Regions from separate parts of the Gordonia sp. N1V genome, predicted to be linked through region 1. Evidence: riboswitches for the same ligand, from Rfam matches in the RefSeq annotation. Region 1 holds a riboswitch; the other holds the start of a gene.
The links. Region 1 has a riboswitch for S-adenosylmethionine ahead of P3L18_RS22055 (LLM class flavin-dependent oxidoreductase). Riboswitches for the same ligand answer to the same signal wherever they lie in the genome.
Positions count from the first base shown of each region.

Region 2: it holds a riboswitch for S-adenosylmethionine, as region 1 does, so the genes downstream of both, P3L18_RS10670 (amino acid ABC transporter permease) here and P3L18_RS22055 (LLM class flavin-dependent oxidoreductase) in region 1, are expected to answer to the same signal.

Region 1 covers NZ_JARJDD010000021.1:10,703-17,856, forward strand. The annotation lists gene P3L18_RS22045 (NAD(P)/FAD-dependent oxidoreductase) at 1-1,074, shown strand, start outside; gene P3L18_RS22050 (ABC transporter substrate-binding protein) at 1,108-2,067, opposite strand; SAM riboswitch class I at 2,275-2,359, shown strand; gene P3L18_RS22055 (LLM class flavin-dependent oxidoreductase) at 2,367-3,530, shown strand; gene P3L18_RS22060 (ABC transporter substrate-binding protein) at 3,530-5,158, shown strand; gene P3L18_RS22065 (ABC transporter permease) at 5,165-6,154, shown strand; gene P3L18_RS22070 (ABC transporter permease) at 6,147-7,031, shown strand; gene P3L18_RS22075 (ABC transporter ATP-binding protein) at 7,028-7,154, shown strand, end outside.
Region 2 covers NZ_JARJDD010000006.1:223,701-230,854, forward strand. The annotation lists gene P3L18_RS10660 (ABC transporter substrate-binding protein) at 1-632, opposite strand, end outside; gene P3L18_RS10665 (amino acid ABC transporter ATP-binding protein) at 747-1,544, opposite strand; gene P3L18_RS10670 (amino acid ABC transporter permease) at 1,541-2,551, opposite strand; SAM riboswitch class IV at 2,684-2,792, opposite strand; gene coaD (pantetheine-phosphate adenylyltransferase) at 2,955-3,443, opposite strand; gene rsmD (16S rRNA (guanine(966)-N(2))-methyltransferase RsmD) at 3,456-4,055, opposite strand; gene ectA (diaminobutyrate acetyltransferase) at 4,288-4,815, shown strand; gene P3L18_RS10690 (hypothetical protein) at 4,900-5,046, opposite strand; gene ectB (diaminobutyrate--2-oxoglutarate transaminase) at 5,045-6,328, shown strand; gene P3L18_RS10700 (ectoine synthase) at 6,325-6,759, shown strand; gene P3L18_RS10705 (Sir2 family NAD-dependent protein deacetylase) at 6,872-7,154, shown strand, end outside.

The DNA of each region.
Region 1 (7,154 bases):
CTGCTCGACCGCGAACTCACCACCGGTTACGACAGCCTCATCGTCGCCGCGGGTGCCGGCCAATCCTATTTCGGCAACGACCATTTCGCGGAGTTCGCACCCGGTCTCAAGACCATCGACGACGCCCTCGAACTCCGCGGACGTATCCTCGGCGCCTTCGAACAGGCCGAGTTGTCCACCGATCCCGACGAGCGTGCCCGCCTGCTGACGTTCGTGGTGGTCGGCGCAGGTGCGACCGGGGTGGAGATGGCCGGGCAGATCGCGGAGATGGCGGCCAAGACGCTGCGCGGCGCCTTCGACTCCATCGATCCGACGCAGGCGCGGGTCATCCTCCTCGACGCGGCGCCGTCGGTACTTCCGCCGTTCGGGCGCAAGCTCGGAGGACGGGCTGAAAAGCGTTTGCGCTCACTGGGAGTCGATGTCCAACTGGGGTCGATGGTCGTCGACATGGATTACGACGGGCTGGTGGTCAAAGACCCCGACGGCACCACCCGACGCATCGAGAGCCAGTGCAAGGTGTGGTCGGCGGGTGTCGCGGCCAGCCCACTCGGCCGCCATCTCGCCGAGCAGAGTGGGGCCGAGACCGACCGCGCCGGACGGGTCCGGGTGCAGCCAGATCTCAGTCTGCCCGGCCACGCCGAGGTGTTCGTCGTCGGCGACATGATGGCACTCGACGGGGTGCCGGGCCAGGCCCCGGCGGCGAACCAGTCCGCGCGGTACGCCGCCGACACCATCATCGCTCGGCTCAACGGCAGTCTGCGGGCTCGAAAGCCGTTCTCCTACTGGGACAAGGGGTCGATGGCGACGGTCTCGCGGTACTCGGCGGTCGCCAGCGTGCCGATCCCCGGGACGTCGCGGCACATCGAGTTCTCCGGTTATCTCGCCTGGCTCGGATGGCTGTTCCTGCACCTGATCTACCTCGTCGGATTCCGCAACCGCTTCACCACGCTGATCGATTGGCTCTTCGCGTTCACCTCGCGCAGCCGCAACCAACTCGCGGTCACCGAGCAGCAGGTGTTCGCGCGCACCGTGATCGACCGGCTCGAGGAGATCGAGGAACGCGGCGCCGCCTGAGGCGCCGCCTGAGGCGCCGCCGGGGGCGAGCGCCTACAGTTTCGCCAACGCCGGCGTCAGCTTGTCGATCGCCCACGGCACCGAGTAGATCGTGGGTCCGCCGAACGCCGACGCGGTGTCGTTGGTGAGGAACACCGTCGTGCCGCGGCGCACCGCGGGCAGCGAATCCCAGCCGGGTATCGCATCGAACGCCTCGGGCCCGCCGACCAGCGGCCAGAAGATCAGTAGGTCCGAAGCGAAGATGTCGATACGTTCGGCCGACACGATCGTGCGTGCGCCACCGGGCGCGAGCCCTTTGACCGCCGGGTCGAGAACCAGGCCGAGTTCGGCGAGCAGTTTCGCGGAGGGGTCGGTGTCGCTGGTCACCACACCGAACTGATTCTGCGGGGTCAACTGTCCGAAGGTGAACGACTTGCCCTGGCTCGCCGGGTATTTCGCCTTGGTGGCCGCGATCTGCTGCTCGACCTCGGCGACGGCCTCATCGGCCTGCTGTTGCTTGCCGAAGATCCGGCCGGCTGTCGTCATCACGTCCTGCCAGCTGTCGGTGACGGTGTCGGTGGCCATCACCGGGATCGTCGGGGCGATCCGCGTCAGACGGTCGTAGGCCGCGCGATCGGGCAGGTATCCGGCGAGGATCACCTGCGGGGCGAACCGCGCGATCGCGGCGACGTCGGGGGTACCGGCCTCCACGTCATAGGTGACGATCGTCGACGAGTGCTCCGGCGTCCAGGCGAAGCGATTGTTCGGGCCCGAATACCCCTGCGCGAGGAACTCCGCCGTGATCGGGACTCCGAGGCGGATCAGCGAATCCGACCACGCGCCGCCGAAGGTCACGACCTTGGTCGGATCGCTCGGAATCGTCGTCGATCCGTACTGGTGCTCGACGGTCACGGTCTCCCCCGCGGACCCGGCCGGGTCGTCAGGGGAGGAGCACCCGACAAGGGCGACGAACACCAGGGTCAACAGGCCGGCGAGAACTCCACGAACGCGCATCTCGTTAGGCTAGGCTAAATCGCCTGTATCGGACAAGACTGACGCGGGCGTTACGGCGTCACCGCCCGGCACCGATGCCGTCCGGGCGTCCGGGTTAATCCCACGGTGACCGAAAGTCTGTGCCGCGTAGACGCCCGGGCGCCGTCGACGTACTCGAGCAGCTCCTGACTTTCTTGCCGTGTGCCGCGCCGTCGACCTACCGTGAATCGACCATCTGGAGCGACCGAGAGACCCGGCTCGTCGACGTCGCAGCAACCCCAGAGGAGGGTGCTAACGCCGGGATCGATGGGAGTCGGCTCGTGCCATTTCATGACCATGCCCCGTTGTCGGTGCTCGATCTCGCGCCGATCAGCGAGGGCTCCAATCCTGCTGCCGCACTGGCCAACACGATCGACCTCGCGCAGCACGCCGAGCAGTGGGGCTATCGCCGCTACTGGGTCGCCGAACATCACTTCGTCGCGGTGGCCGGCTCGAATCCGGCTGTCCTGATCGGTCAGATCGCCGGCGCCACCACCACCATCCGGGTCGGGTCGGCGGCGGTTCAGGTCGGCCAGACGACCGCGGTCTCGGTCGTCGAGTCCTTCGGTCTGCTCGACGCCTTCCATCCCGGCCGTATCGACCTGGGTCTCGGACGCTCCGGTCAGCGGCGCGCGGAAGCGGTCACGGCGACACCCACGCCTTCGACACCCACGCCGTCGACACCTGCGGCGACCCTGCCGCGGCTTCCCGGCCCGAGTCGTGTCGTCGACGGTGTGGTGCTCCCCGAACCGTTCGATGTGTCGGCGCTGCTGGCGAATTCGCGTCTGGCGCGCAGCTTCGAGGTGCTCACCCAGCCCGGTGCGCAGACCCCCGATTTCGCCGAGCAGGTCGCCGACATCGCCGCATTGCTCGAGGGCACCTATCGCAGCCCGTCCGGTCTCCAACTGCATGCGGTGCCCGGTGAGGGCGCCGACGTCGAGCTCTGGATCTTCGGTAGCAGCAAGGGTCAGAGCGCTCAGGTGGCCGGCGCGCGCGGACTGCCCTTCGTCGCCAACTACCACGTGAGCCCCGGCACGACGCTCGAAGCGGTGCAGGCCTATCGCGCCGCCTTCCGGCCGTCGGCGGTGCTTGCCGAACCGTACGTGGTGGTCTCGGCCGATGTGGTGGTCGCCGAGGACGACGACACCGCACGCCATCTCGCCTCCACCTACGGGCACTGGGTGTACAGCATCCGCAGCGGCCACGGCGCCGTCGAGTACCCGGATCCGGCCACCGCGCCACCACTGGACGACGAGCAGCGCGCACTGGTCGCCGACCGCCTCGAGACCCAGTTCGTGGGCAGCCCCGACACCGTCGTCGAGCGTCTCGCCGCGCTCGGAAAGCTGACCGACGCAGACGAACTCGTCATCACCTCGGTCACCCACGATCACGGTGACCGGCTGCGCTCGCACGAACTCCTCGCCAAGAAATGGGGCCTCATCTGATGCGTGGCATCACCACCACCGTCGCCCGTACCGCGACGGCAACCGTTGCCGCGCTGGCCGTCTTCGGTCTCGCCGCATGCGGCGGGGGCTCCTCGCAGTCCGACGACGCCGGCCCGCCGGTGTCCGGCGGCACGCTGCGCTACGGCCTCTCCGACGCGCCCACCTGCTCCGACCCCGCCCAGAGCGCCACCAACCAGACGATCTACGTGACCCGTCAGATCGTCGACTCACTGACCGACCAGGTACCCGGAAGCGGCGACCTGAAACCGTGGCTGGCGCAGAGCTGGGAGGTCAGCCCCGACGCCAAGACCTTCACCTTCCACCTCAAGCCCGACGTCACCTTCAGCAACGGCACCCCGCTGACCGCCGACTCGGTCAAGAAGAACTTCGACGCCATCGTCACCACCCTCGGCGGCGCCAAGGCGCCCTTGGCCGCAACCTATCTCAGCGGCTACACCGGCACCACCGTCGTCGACCCGTTGACCGCACGGGTCGAGTTCTCCGCACCGAACGCGCAGTTTCTGCAGGCGACCTCCACCCCGCAGCTCGGCATCCAGGCCGACGCGACCGTCGCCGCCACACCCGAACAGCGGTGCCAGGGCACCAACATCGGCTCCGGGCCGTTCGTCTATTCCGCATGGCAACAAGGCCGTTCGGCCGCCCTGCGCAAACGCACCGGATATCAATGGGGCTCGGCGGTGTTCACCCATACCGGCGACGCCTACCTCGACGGGATCGACTTCACCGTCGTCCCCGAGTCGGGTGTGCGCACCGGTTCACTGGGCTCCGGTCAGCTCGACGCCATCAGCGATGCCCTCCCCAACGACAAGGCACAGATCTCCTCGGCCGGTGGCAAGGTACTCACCGCGGTGAACCCCGGCGTGCCATTCGGCCTGCAGCCCAACGTCTCCCGTGGAGTGCTCGCCGACGAGCAGGTCCGCACCGCACTGCTCCCGGCGATCAACCGCACCGAACTCGTCGACACCGTGCTCGACAAGGACTTCCACCCGGCGACCGGGGTGCTGGCCGCCAACACTCCGGGTTTCCACGCCGAGACGGCGGCGCTGACCTTTGACGCCGCCAAGTCCCGGCAGCTACTCGACGCCGCGGGCTGGCGGCCCGGCCCGGATGGCATTCGCGTCAAAGACGGCCGGCGCCTGTCGTTCTCGGTGCTCTACAGTCCGGTGTTCGCCGGCAACCAGGCGATCCTCGAACTCGTCCAGCAGCAGCTGAAGAACGTCGGCGCCGACATGGCGCTCGACGTGGTGCCGGCGGCCGAGGCCACCGTCCGACAGAACGCCGGCGACTACGACGCGATCTACTACAACGTGACCCGTGCCGACGGGGATATCCTGCGCACCCAGTTCGGATTGACCACCCGAAACCTGAACCGGCGCGGTCCGATTCCCGCGTTGGATACGGCACTGGCGCAGCAGCAGAGCACCACCGACACCGCCGCTCGCAACGCGGACCTGGCCACCGCCCAGACCCAGATCATCGAGCACGGACTGTTCCTGCCCACCATCGAACTCTCCCAGGCCATCGGTACCGCGGGCACCGCGCACCAGGTGTCCTTCGACGCCTCGGCACGCCTGCAGTTCCACGACACCTGGCTCTCGGGTCGGTGACCGGCGATGATCCGCTATCTCGCGATCCGCATCGCCTCGGCCATCGGGGTGCTGTGGGCGGCATTCACCGTCGCCTTCATCATCCTGATCCTGCTGCCCTCGGATCCGGTGTCGATCGCAACCTCGGATGCCTCGATCCCCGCCGACCCGGCCGCCGTCGCCGCCCTCAAGGCCCGCTACGGGCTGGATCGTTCGGTGTGGCAACAGTATTGGTCGGCGCTGACCGGCGCGCTGCACGGTGACTTCGGGCTGTCCATCTCCCAGGGGCGTCCGGTCACCGACGTGATCGCCGACGCCCTGCCCGGCACCGTGGCGCTCACGCTCACGGCAGTGGCACTCGCCGCGGTCGGTGGGGTCGGACTCGCGGTGCTGGCGACGTGGACCCGCTCGACGCTGCTGCGTCGGGGGCTGTTGTCCATCCCGCCGCTGGTGGTGGCCCTGCCCACGTTCTGGGTGGGACTGGTCCTGTTGCAGGTCTTCGCCTTTCGTCTGCCGTGGTTCCCGGCATTCGGGGACACCCGGCCCGGGTCCATCGTGCTGCCCGCGGTGACGCTGGCCATTCCGTACGCCGGGGTACTCGGGCAGGTGCTCGTGACCAGCATGACCGCAACCGATGCGGCGCCGTTCGTGCAGACGGCCACCGCCAAGGGGGCGAGCCGCGGGCGCGTCATCACCCGACACATCCTGCGGGTCTCGTCGCTGCCGGCGCTGACGGTGGCCGGCGTCGTCGTCGGCAACCTCCTCGGCGGGGCGGTCGTGGTGGAGACGGTGTTCTCCCGACCGGGTGTCGGCAAGCTCGCCCAATCCGCCGTTCTCGCACAGGATATCCCGGTCGTGCTTGCGCTGGTGACCCTCTCGGCGCTGGTCTTCGTCACCATCAACCTGCTCGTCGACGTCGTCTATCCGTTCCTCGACCCCCGCATCCTCAGCGGTGCGCGCCGACGGGAGCCGACGGCGCGCGACAACGACTCCCGGACGGAGCTGATCAATGTCTGACTCATCCGACACCGGTGTGTCGGTGCCGTCCTGGTCGTGGAGTCCGACGGCGGCGCGGCCCGCGGCGGTGTGGGCGTGGCTGCGGTCAAATGCCGCGGTGACCCTCGCGGTGATCGTCCTGGCACTTGCCGTCGGATTCGCCGTGGCCCCAGGCCTGTTCACCGGACGGGACCCGCTGCTGGCCGTGCCCTCGGAGAAACTCTCACCACCGGGTGCGTCGCACTGGTTCGGCACCGACAACCTCGGCCGCGACGTCTACGCGCGATTCGTCCACGGGGCGGGTCTGTCGCTGACGGCGACCATCGGTGCCGTCGGGGTCGCGTTGCTCGTGGGGGCGATCCTCGGGTTGTTCGCCGGTACCGCAGGGGCCGTCGCCGACGGGGTGATCATGCGGGCCATCGACGTGATGCTCGCCGTCCCACAACTGTTGCTGGCCCTGGCCATCGTCGCGGCCCTGGGTTTCGGCACCACCAAGGTCGCGATCGCGGTGGCGGTGGTGCTGGTCGCGAGCTTTGCGCGGGTCATGCGGGCCGAGGTGCTGCGGGTCCGCCACGCCCCGTTCGTCGAGGCGTCACGTGCCTTCGGGGTCCCGGCCCCGGTCGTGCTCGTGCGGCACGTGTTGCGCAACTCCTACGCCCCGGTGCTCGCCCTGGCGGCCGCCGAATTCGGGATGGCGATCCTGCTGATCTCGTCGCTGTCGTTCCTCGGCTTCGGCGCCACCCCGCCGACTCCCGAATGGGGATCCCTGATCGCCGACGGCCGTGACTATCTGGCCACCGCCTGGTGGATGACCACACTGCCGGGATTGGCGATCGTGGCCGTCGTGCTCGCGGCGCACACCGTCGGCCACCGCATCTCGGCGGGAGATCACCGATGAGCCCGGTATCCGATCTCCCTGTCCTCGACGTGACCGATCTGCGCGTGGCGTACCGAACCAACGGCATCGAGACCGAGGCGGTCCGCGGAGTCGATCTCACGGTGGCGCGGGGCGAGACCGTTG
Region 2 (7,154 bases), on a different contig from region 1:
CCGACGGCCACCTTCTTGCCCGCAAGGCTCTCGTAGTTGCGGTCGAAGTTCCAGGAGCTCGCCTTGAGCACTTCGAAGGCGATTTCGTCCTTGCGGTAGGTCGCGAAGTCGTATTTTTCCTTGCGCTCTTCGGTGACGGTGATGTTGGAGAATCCGACATCTGTTCGCCCGCTGTCGATTCCGACGAAGAGGTTCTCCCACGTGGCGTTGGTGATCACCGGTGTGAGCCCGAAGACAGCCGCTACGAGGCGGCCGAGGTCGGGTTCGGCGCCGGTCAGCGTGTGCTGATCGGACCCGATGAACGCCAGAGGCGGATACCCCGAGGGCAGTGCCCCGATCCCGATCGACAGCTCCCCGGAGTCACGCACCGCCGCCGGCAGCGCGTTGCGAATCGAATCGACCTGCGGCACAGTCACATCGATTTGGTTGGCGGCGCCGTTGGACACCGCCCCGATGACGACGTCGCCCGGCTTTCCGGATGGTTGCGCGGCGTCGGTGGAACCGCCCGAGCACGCGGTGAGCAGACCGCCGACGAGGCCGAGTGCCACGGTGACGGCACCGAGCCGCGTCGCGGCCCGGCGACGAGCGCGCGTTCGGGGGGTGACGCGATCGGCGGAACGCGTTGGTGACATGGAGTTACTCCGTTTCTGGGGTGTGACGGCAGGGAGGATGACGACGTGCCCCGGCGGGGTCGTCGACGGTGGTGGCGGTCGGTGAGTCGGTGTGTGGTGGTCGATGTGTGGCGGTCAGAGCACTCGGAGCAGGAAGTCCTTGGTGCGCTGGTGTGTCGGATGATCGAGGACCTGATCCGGGGTGCCCTGCTCGACGATGCGGCCGTCGTCGAGGAAGACGATGGTGTCGGCGACCTCGCGGGCGAAGCCGATCTCGTGGGTCACCACGATCAAGGTGGTGCCGGTGGCGGCGAGATCACGGATCACCGCGAGGACGTCGCCCACGAGCTCGGGATCGAGCGCCGAGGTCGGCTCGTCAAAGAGCAGCACCCCCGGCTCGACGGCCAGCGCCCGGGCGATGGCGACCCGCTGTTGCTGACCGCCGGAGAGCTGGCGCGGATATGCGTCGTACCTGTCCGAGAGTCCCACGCGCGCAAGGAGTGCGCGGGCAGCTCGCTCGGCGTCCGCGCGGGTGATCCGGCCGGTCGAGACCAGTGGTGCCGCGACATTCTGGCCGGCGGTGAGGTTGGAGAACAGGTTGAACGACTGGAAGACGTAGCCGATGCGGCGTCGCTGTCGCAGGATCTCGCGTTCGGGCAATTCCCGGAGACGGCCGCCGGTACGGCGGACGCCGATCAGTTCGCCGCCCACGCTGACGTGGCCTGCGTCGAGCCGTTCGAGATGGTTCACGGCACGGAGCAGGGTCGACTTGCCCGAGCCCGAGGGTCCGAGGATCACCGTCACCTCTCCCGGGCGGATCGTGAGGTCGATGCCCTTGAGGACGTGGTGGTCGGCGTAGAAGCGGTGGGCGCCCACGATCTGCACCTCGGCACCGGTCGACGTCGTGTCCGGTGTGATGGCGGCGCGCGTCATGCGGCACGCTCCCAGGGACGCAGGGCGATGCTCCGGCGAGCGCCGGCAACAGCGAACCGCAATCGCTGTATCGGCGTGGGGGGCAGGGTGCGGACCGCCCCTCGCGCGAAGTAGCGCTCGACGTAGAACTGCACGATCGAGACGGCGCTGGTGAGGATCACATACCAGACCGTCGCCACCATCAGCAGTGGGATGATGTCACCGGAATAGGTGCTCGACTGGGTCGAGACCACGCCGAACAGATCGAGTAGCGACACGTAGTAGACCAGCGATGTCGACTTGATCAGCCCGATCAGCAGATTCACATACGACGGCACGATGGACCGCAGAGCCTGCGGCAATGTGATGCGCAGAAAGTGATACCGACGTGGAATGCCCAGTGCGGCAGCGGCTTCGTGTTGGCCCGCGTCGACCGACAGGATGCCGCCGCGCACGATCTCGGCGGCGAACGCCGCCTCGTGGACGGTGATACCGATGACGGCGATCAGGAACGGGGTGGCGAGATCGGCCTCGGAGAAATGAAACAGTCCCGGGCCGAACGGAACACCGATACTCAGACTCTGGTAGAGCGCCCCGAAGTTGAACAGGATGAGGAGCAGTACGATCAGCGGGATCGATCGAAAGAACCAGACGTAACCCCAGCTGACCGCCGCGAGCACGGGATTGTTCGACAGCCGCATCAGCGCCAGGACGATACCCACGGCCAGGGCGAGCACCGCACTGTACGCTGCGACCTCCAAGGTGACTCCGAGGCCTTCGAGAATGACGGGGCGAAAGAACCAGTACCCGAACCGATCCCATTGGAAGAACGCGTTGGTGGCCAGGCCGTGGACCAACTGCGCGCCGACGATGAGCACGATCGCGGCGAGAACCCACCGGCCGGGATGACGCAGGGGCGCAACGCGTTCGGCGACCGGCGGCGTAGTCGTGCCCGCCGACGACGGGTGCGAGTCCCCCGACGGCGCCGGGTGTGGATCGGCACTCGTGGACGGCGATGGGGCGGACATGTCGGCACTCTCCTCCAACCGGGGAACGGGGCACGCGAGGAGAGGCGTGCCCGACGACACCCCGGGCGTATCCCGCGGGTACCGACGACCACGACGGCACGACGACTCCTCACGAAATCGTTGTGGCCGTTTCCATCACGCTTATCGGGACATTCCCGATCCGGTCGTCACCTGGGGCACCCCACCGCGATGCGAGGGTTGCCGGTCAACCAGCCAGGGCTTGACGTTGACGCTCATGACCGTCTCGCTCACGCTAATACCGCGCGCCGCAGCGGTCAGTATTTACATTCGTCGATGAGTGAAAGTCTCGTGGCGTCGGCGTCGGACACCATAGTCGTCTGACGCTGCGTTATTCGTCTGACGCTGCGTTCCTCAGACCTGCGTTCGTCAGACGCTGCGTTCGTCAGACGCTGCGTTCACCGGCCAGGATCGCCTCGAGGCGCCGGTGGATGTGAGGGGAGAGAAAAGGTGTCACGTCGCCGCCGAGCTTGGCGACCTCTTTCACCAGCGAACTCGAGACGTGCGCGAAGCGCGGATCGGTCAGCAGGAACACGGTCTCGACGTCGGCCAGCTCACGATTCATCTGCGCCATCGGAAGCTCGTAGTCGAAGTCCACCGACGAGCGCAGACCCTTGACGATGGAGTGGATCGCGTTCTCTCTGAGATAGTCGACGAGCAGGCCGGTCCACTGATCCACCCGCACATTGGGCAGATCGGCGCAGTCCTCCCGGATCAGTTCGAGCCGCTCCGGGACCGAGAACAGGCCGCGCTTGTTGGGATTGACGACAACGGTGACCACCAGCTCGTCGAAACACGCAGCAGCCCGCTCGACGACGTAACGGTGGCCGCGCGTGAAGGGATCGAAGGAGCCGGGGATCACCGCACTGGTCATACTCTGCAGAACCTACCCGGCCTCCCCGCCGGTGACTCGCGCGACCTGCACCGTGGTGTCGCCGTAGGACTTGTCGGTGACGACCTCCCAGCCGACCGGCCATCTCGTCGTGGCCCGGCGGCCCCGCTCGAGGACCAGTAAGCCACCGTCGGCGAGCCAACCGCCCGCGCCGAGCGCCGCGAGGTCACCGTGCACCTCGTCGTCGGTGAGTGCATAGGGCGGGTCGGAGAAGATCACATCGAAGCGACCCGTCACACCTACTCGGGCCGGGACCTCCGCTCGGGCCGGGCCGGCCAGGAACGCCGACACCGGTGCGGTGATCACCCGGCCCACCTCGGCGACGCCGAGCGCCCTCAGGTTGGCGGTGACGACAGCGGTGGCGCGACGACGGCTGTCGACGAACACGGCCGAGGACGCGCCACGGGAGAGTGCTTCGAGGCCCAGCGCACCGGACCCGGCATAGAGGTCGAGGATGGCGGCACCCTCCAGATCGATCCGGGCGTCGAGAATGTTGAACACCGCCTCGCGCACCCGATCGGAGGTGGGCCGGGTCCCGGCGTCGGGAACCTTCAGTGGTCGTCCGCCGTGGCGGCCGGCGATGATCCGGGTCACCGAACCATTCTCCCATTGCCGATTCGGTTGAGCCGTCCCCCTCGACGGGCGGCGCCACCGGGTCGTCACCGCGGTCGCCGCCGGACAATTCGCCCACCCGCAGCGAGTCGTCGCAAGCGTTTGTGTCCCGCATCACAAATACCGGATGAACTGGGCATTGAGGGGGCATTTCCCCACCGATTTACGCAGGCAGGTGAATTCGTCGACACACGTTGTTAACGTCGAATGCGTTATGAGCCCGTCCCACACAAGAACGGCCCCATCACCCCTTCTCACTCTCGACTACCGGGTTCCCTCGGTGGCCGACGGTACCCGACTCTGGGAGATTGCCAAGGACTCCCAGGTGCTCGACGTGAATTCCAGCTACGCCTACGTACTGTGGTGCCGAGACTTCGCCGAGACGTCCATCGTCGCCGAGGTCGACGGCCGCACTGCAGGATTCGTCACCGGATATCGACGTCCCTCCGACCCGTCGACCCTCATGGTCTGGCAGGTCGCGGTCGACGACGCGTATCGCGGTCACGGGATCGCAGCAACGATGCTGCATCGACTCTTCGATCGTGCCGCACGACGCGGGGTGGTGGCCATGCACACCACCATCAGCCCCGACAACGTTGCCTCGCAACGATTGTTCGCATCGGTGGCTGCCGCTCGCGGACTCCGATTCGCCCGGCGCGACCTTTTCGCCGCCGGCGACTTCCCAAACGCACACGAGCCCGAGGACCTCTATCTGCTCGAGCCCGAGGTTCCCGAACCCTGATCCCGGGCAACAGGAGTCGGCTCCCGAGCCGGTCCTGATCCACCAGCCACACGGTCAAAGATGGGTCCGCACAACATGTGTCGATCAGGTTGCTCCGTACATGTTGGTGCGCACCGGTATCCCCGCGCGGGCCACGCCGATCCGCTCTGTGCGGATCTCACCTGCGGTGGCGACGCGACGCGCGCCCCGGGCGACGGCCTCACAGATTTCCCACATTGGAGGAATAACCATGAACGACCAACCCACCGCCAAGAAGACCTCGATCGATGATTCGGTCTTCACCCAACACGAATCCGAGGTCCGCAGTTACTGCCGCAGCTGGCCGACGGTGTTCGGCCAGGCTCGTGGGTCGTGGCTGACCGACACCAACGGCGACCGCTACCTGGACTTCTTCGCCGGGGCCGGTGCGCTCAACTACGGCCACAACAACCCGGTCCTCAAGTCCGCGTTGCTCGAATACATCGAATCCGACGGCATCACCCACGGTCTCGACATGGCCACCGTGGCCAAGGGTCGGCTGATCGAGGAGTTCACCTCCAAGATCCTCGCGCCGCGCGATCTGGACTACAAGATCCAGTTCCCGGGACCGACCGGCACCAACGCCGTCGAGTCGGCACTGAAGCTGGCCCGCAAGGTCACCGGCCGTGAATCGATCGTGAGTTTCACCAACGCGTTCCACGGCATGACCCTCGGCTCGCTGTCGGTGACCGGCAACTCGATGAAGCGCGCCGGCGCGGGTATCCCGCTCGTGCACGCGACCCCGATGCCGTTCGACAACTACCTCGGCGGGGCCGTCGAGGACTTCAGCTGGTTCGAGCGGGTGCTCGACGACTCCGGCAGCGGACTCAACCTGCCCGCGGCGGTCATCGTCGAGACCGTGCAGGGCGAGGGCGGTGTCAACGTCGCGCGCGCGGAGTGGTTGCGTGCGCTCTCCGAGCTCTGCCGGCGTCGCGACATCCTGCTGATCGTCGACGACGTGCAGATGGGCTGCGGCCGCACCGGTGAGTTCTTCTCCTTCGAAGAGGCCGGGATCAAGCCCGACATCGTCACGCTGTCCAAGTCGATCAGCGGATACGGGTTGCCGCTGGCACTCGTGCTCATCCGCCGCGACCTCGATGTGTGGTCGCCGGGCGAGCACAACGGCACCTTCCGCGGCAACAATCCCGCGTTCGTCACCGCGGCCAAGGCGATCGAGCACTACTGGTCCGACGATTCGCTCTCCCGTGACGTCCACATGAAGGGCCGACAGATCAACGAGGTGCTCTCCACGCTCGCCGCCCGGCACGAGGGCGTCTCGACCCGCGGCCGCGGCATGGCACGCGGACTGGTGTTCGCCGAGCCCGCCGACGCCGGCAAGGTGTGCGCCGCCGCCTTCGGCGCCGGCCTGCTCGCCGAGACCTCCGGTCCGTCCGACGAGGTCGTCAAACTCCTTCCGCCGCTGACCATTTCCACCGAGGATCTCGACCACGGGTTGGGGATCCTCGCCGATGCCACCGAGGAGGTGCTCGCATGATCGTCCGCACCACAGACGAGATCACCGGAACCGACCGAGACGTCGCCGACCCCAAGGGCAATTGGGTGTCCAAGCGCATCGTGCTCGGCGGAGACCGGGTCGGGTTCTCGTTCCACGAGACCACCATCAACGCCGGCAGTGTCAACGAATTCCACTACGCCAACCACATCGAGGCCGTATGGCTCGTCGAGGGCACCGGCACCCTGCTCGACCGGGAGACCGGCGAGACCTATCCCCTGGCTCCGGGCACGATGTATCTGCTCAACGGTCACGAGCGGCACACCGTCACCGCGCAGACGCAGATGCGCATGCTGTGCGTGTTCAATCCGCCGGTGGTCGGTACCGAGGTGCACGACGAGGACGGCGTTTACCCGCTGGTCACCGTGCCCGAACAGCCGTCCGGCAAGCACGCCGAGACCGCCGACGTCTGACACACCGGCCGTCACCGGTCGTCCACGAGTTGCCCGTGCACTCCCCTGCCGCTCACCGAGTGAGCATGCGGAGTGCGCGGGCAACTCGCGTGGTGGCCCTATCCTGGATGAGGTGCGTACCCGTCTGCAGATCGGCTGGACCCCCGCCGAACCGACCCCGCTCGAGGAGCGCCTCGATGTCGCCCTCGATCGGCTCTCGGCACTGCTCGACGGGGCCCGGATCACCGCCCTGACCGGCGCAGGCCTCTCCACCGACTCCGGTATCCCCGACTACCGCAGTCCCGGCGCGCCGGCCCGCACACCGATGACCGTGCAGATGTTCTTGTCCTCCCCGGAATTCCGCCGCCACTATTGGGCACGCAATCACCTCGGTTGGCGCCACATGGACGCCGCGA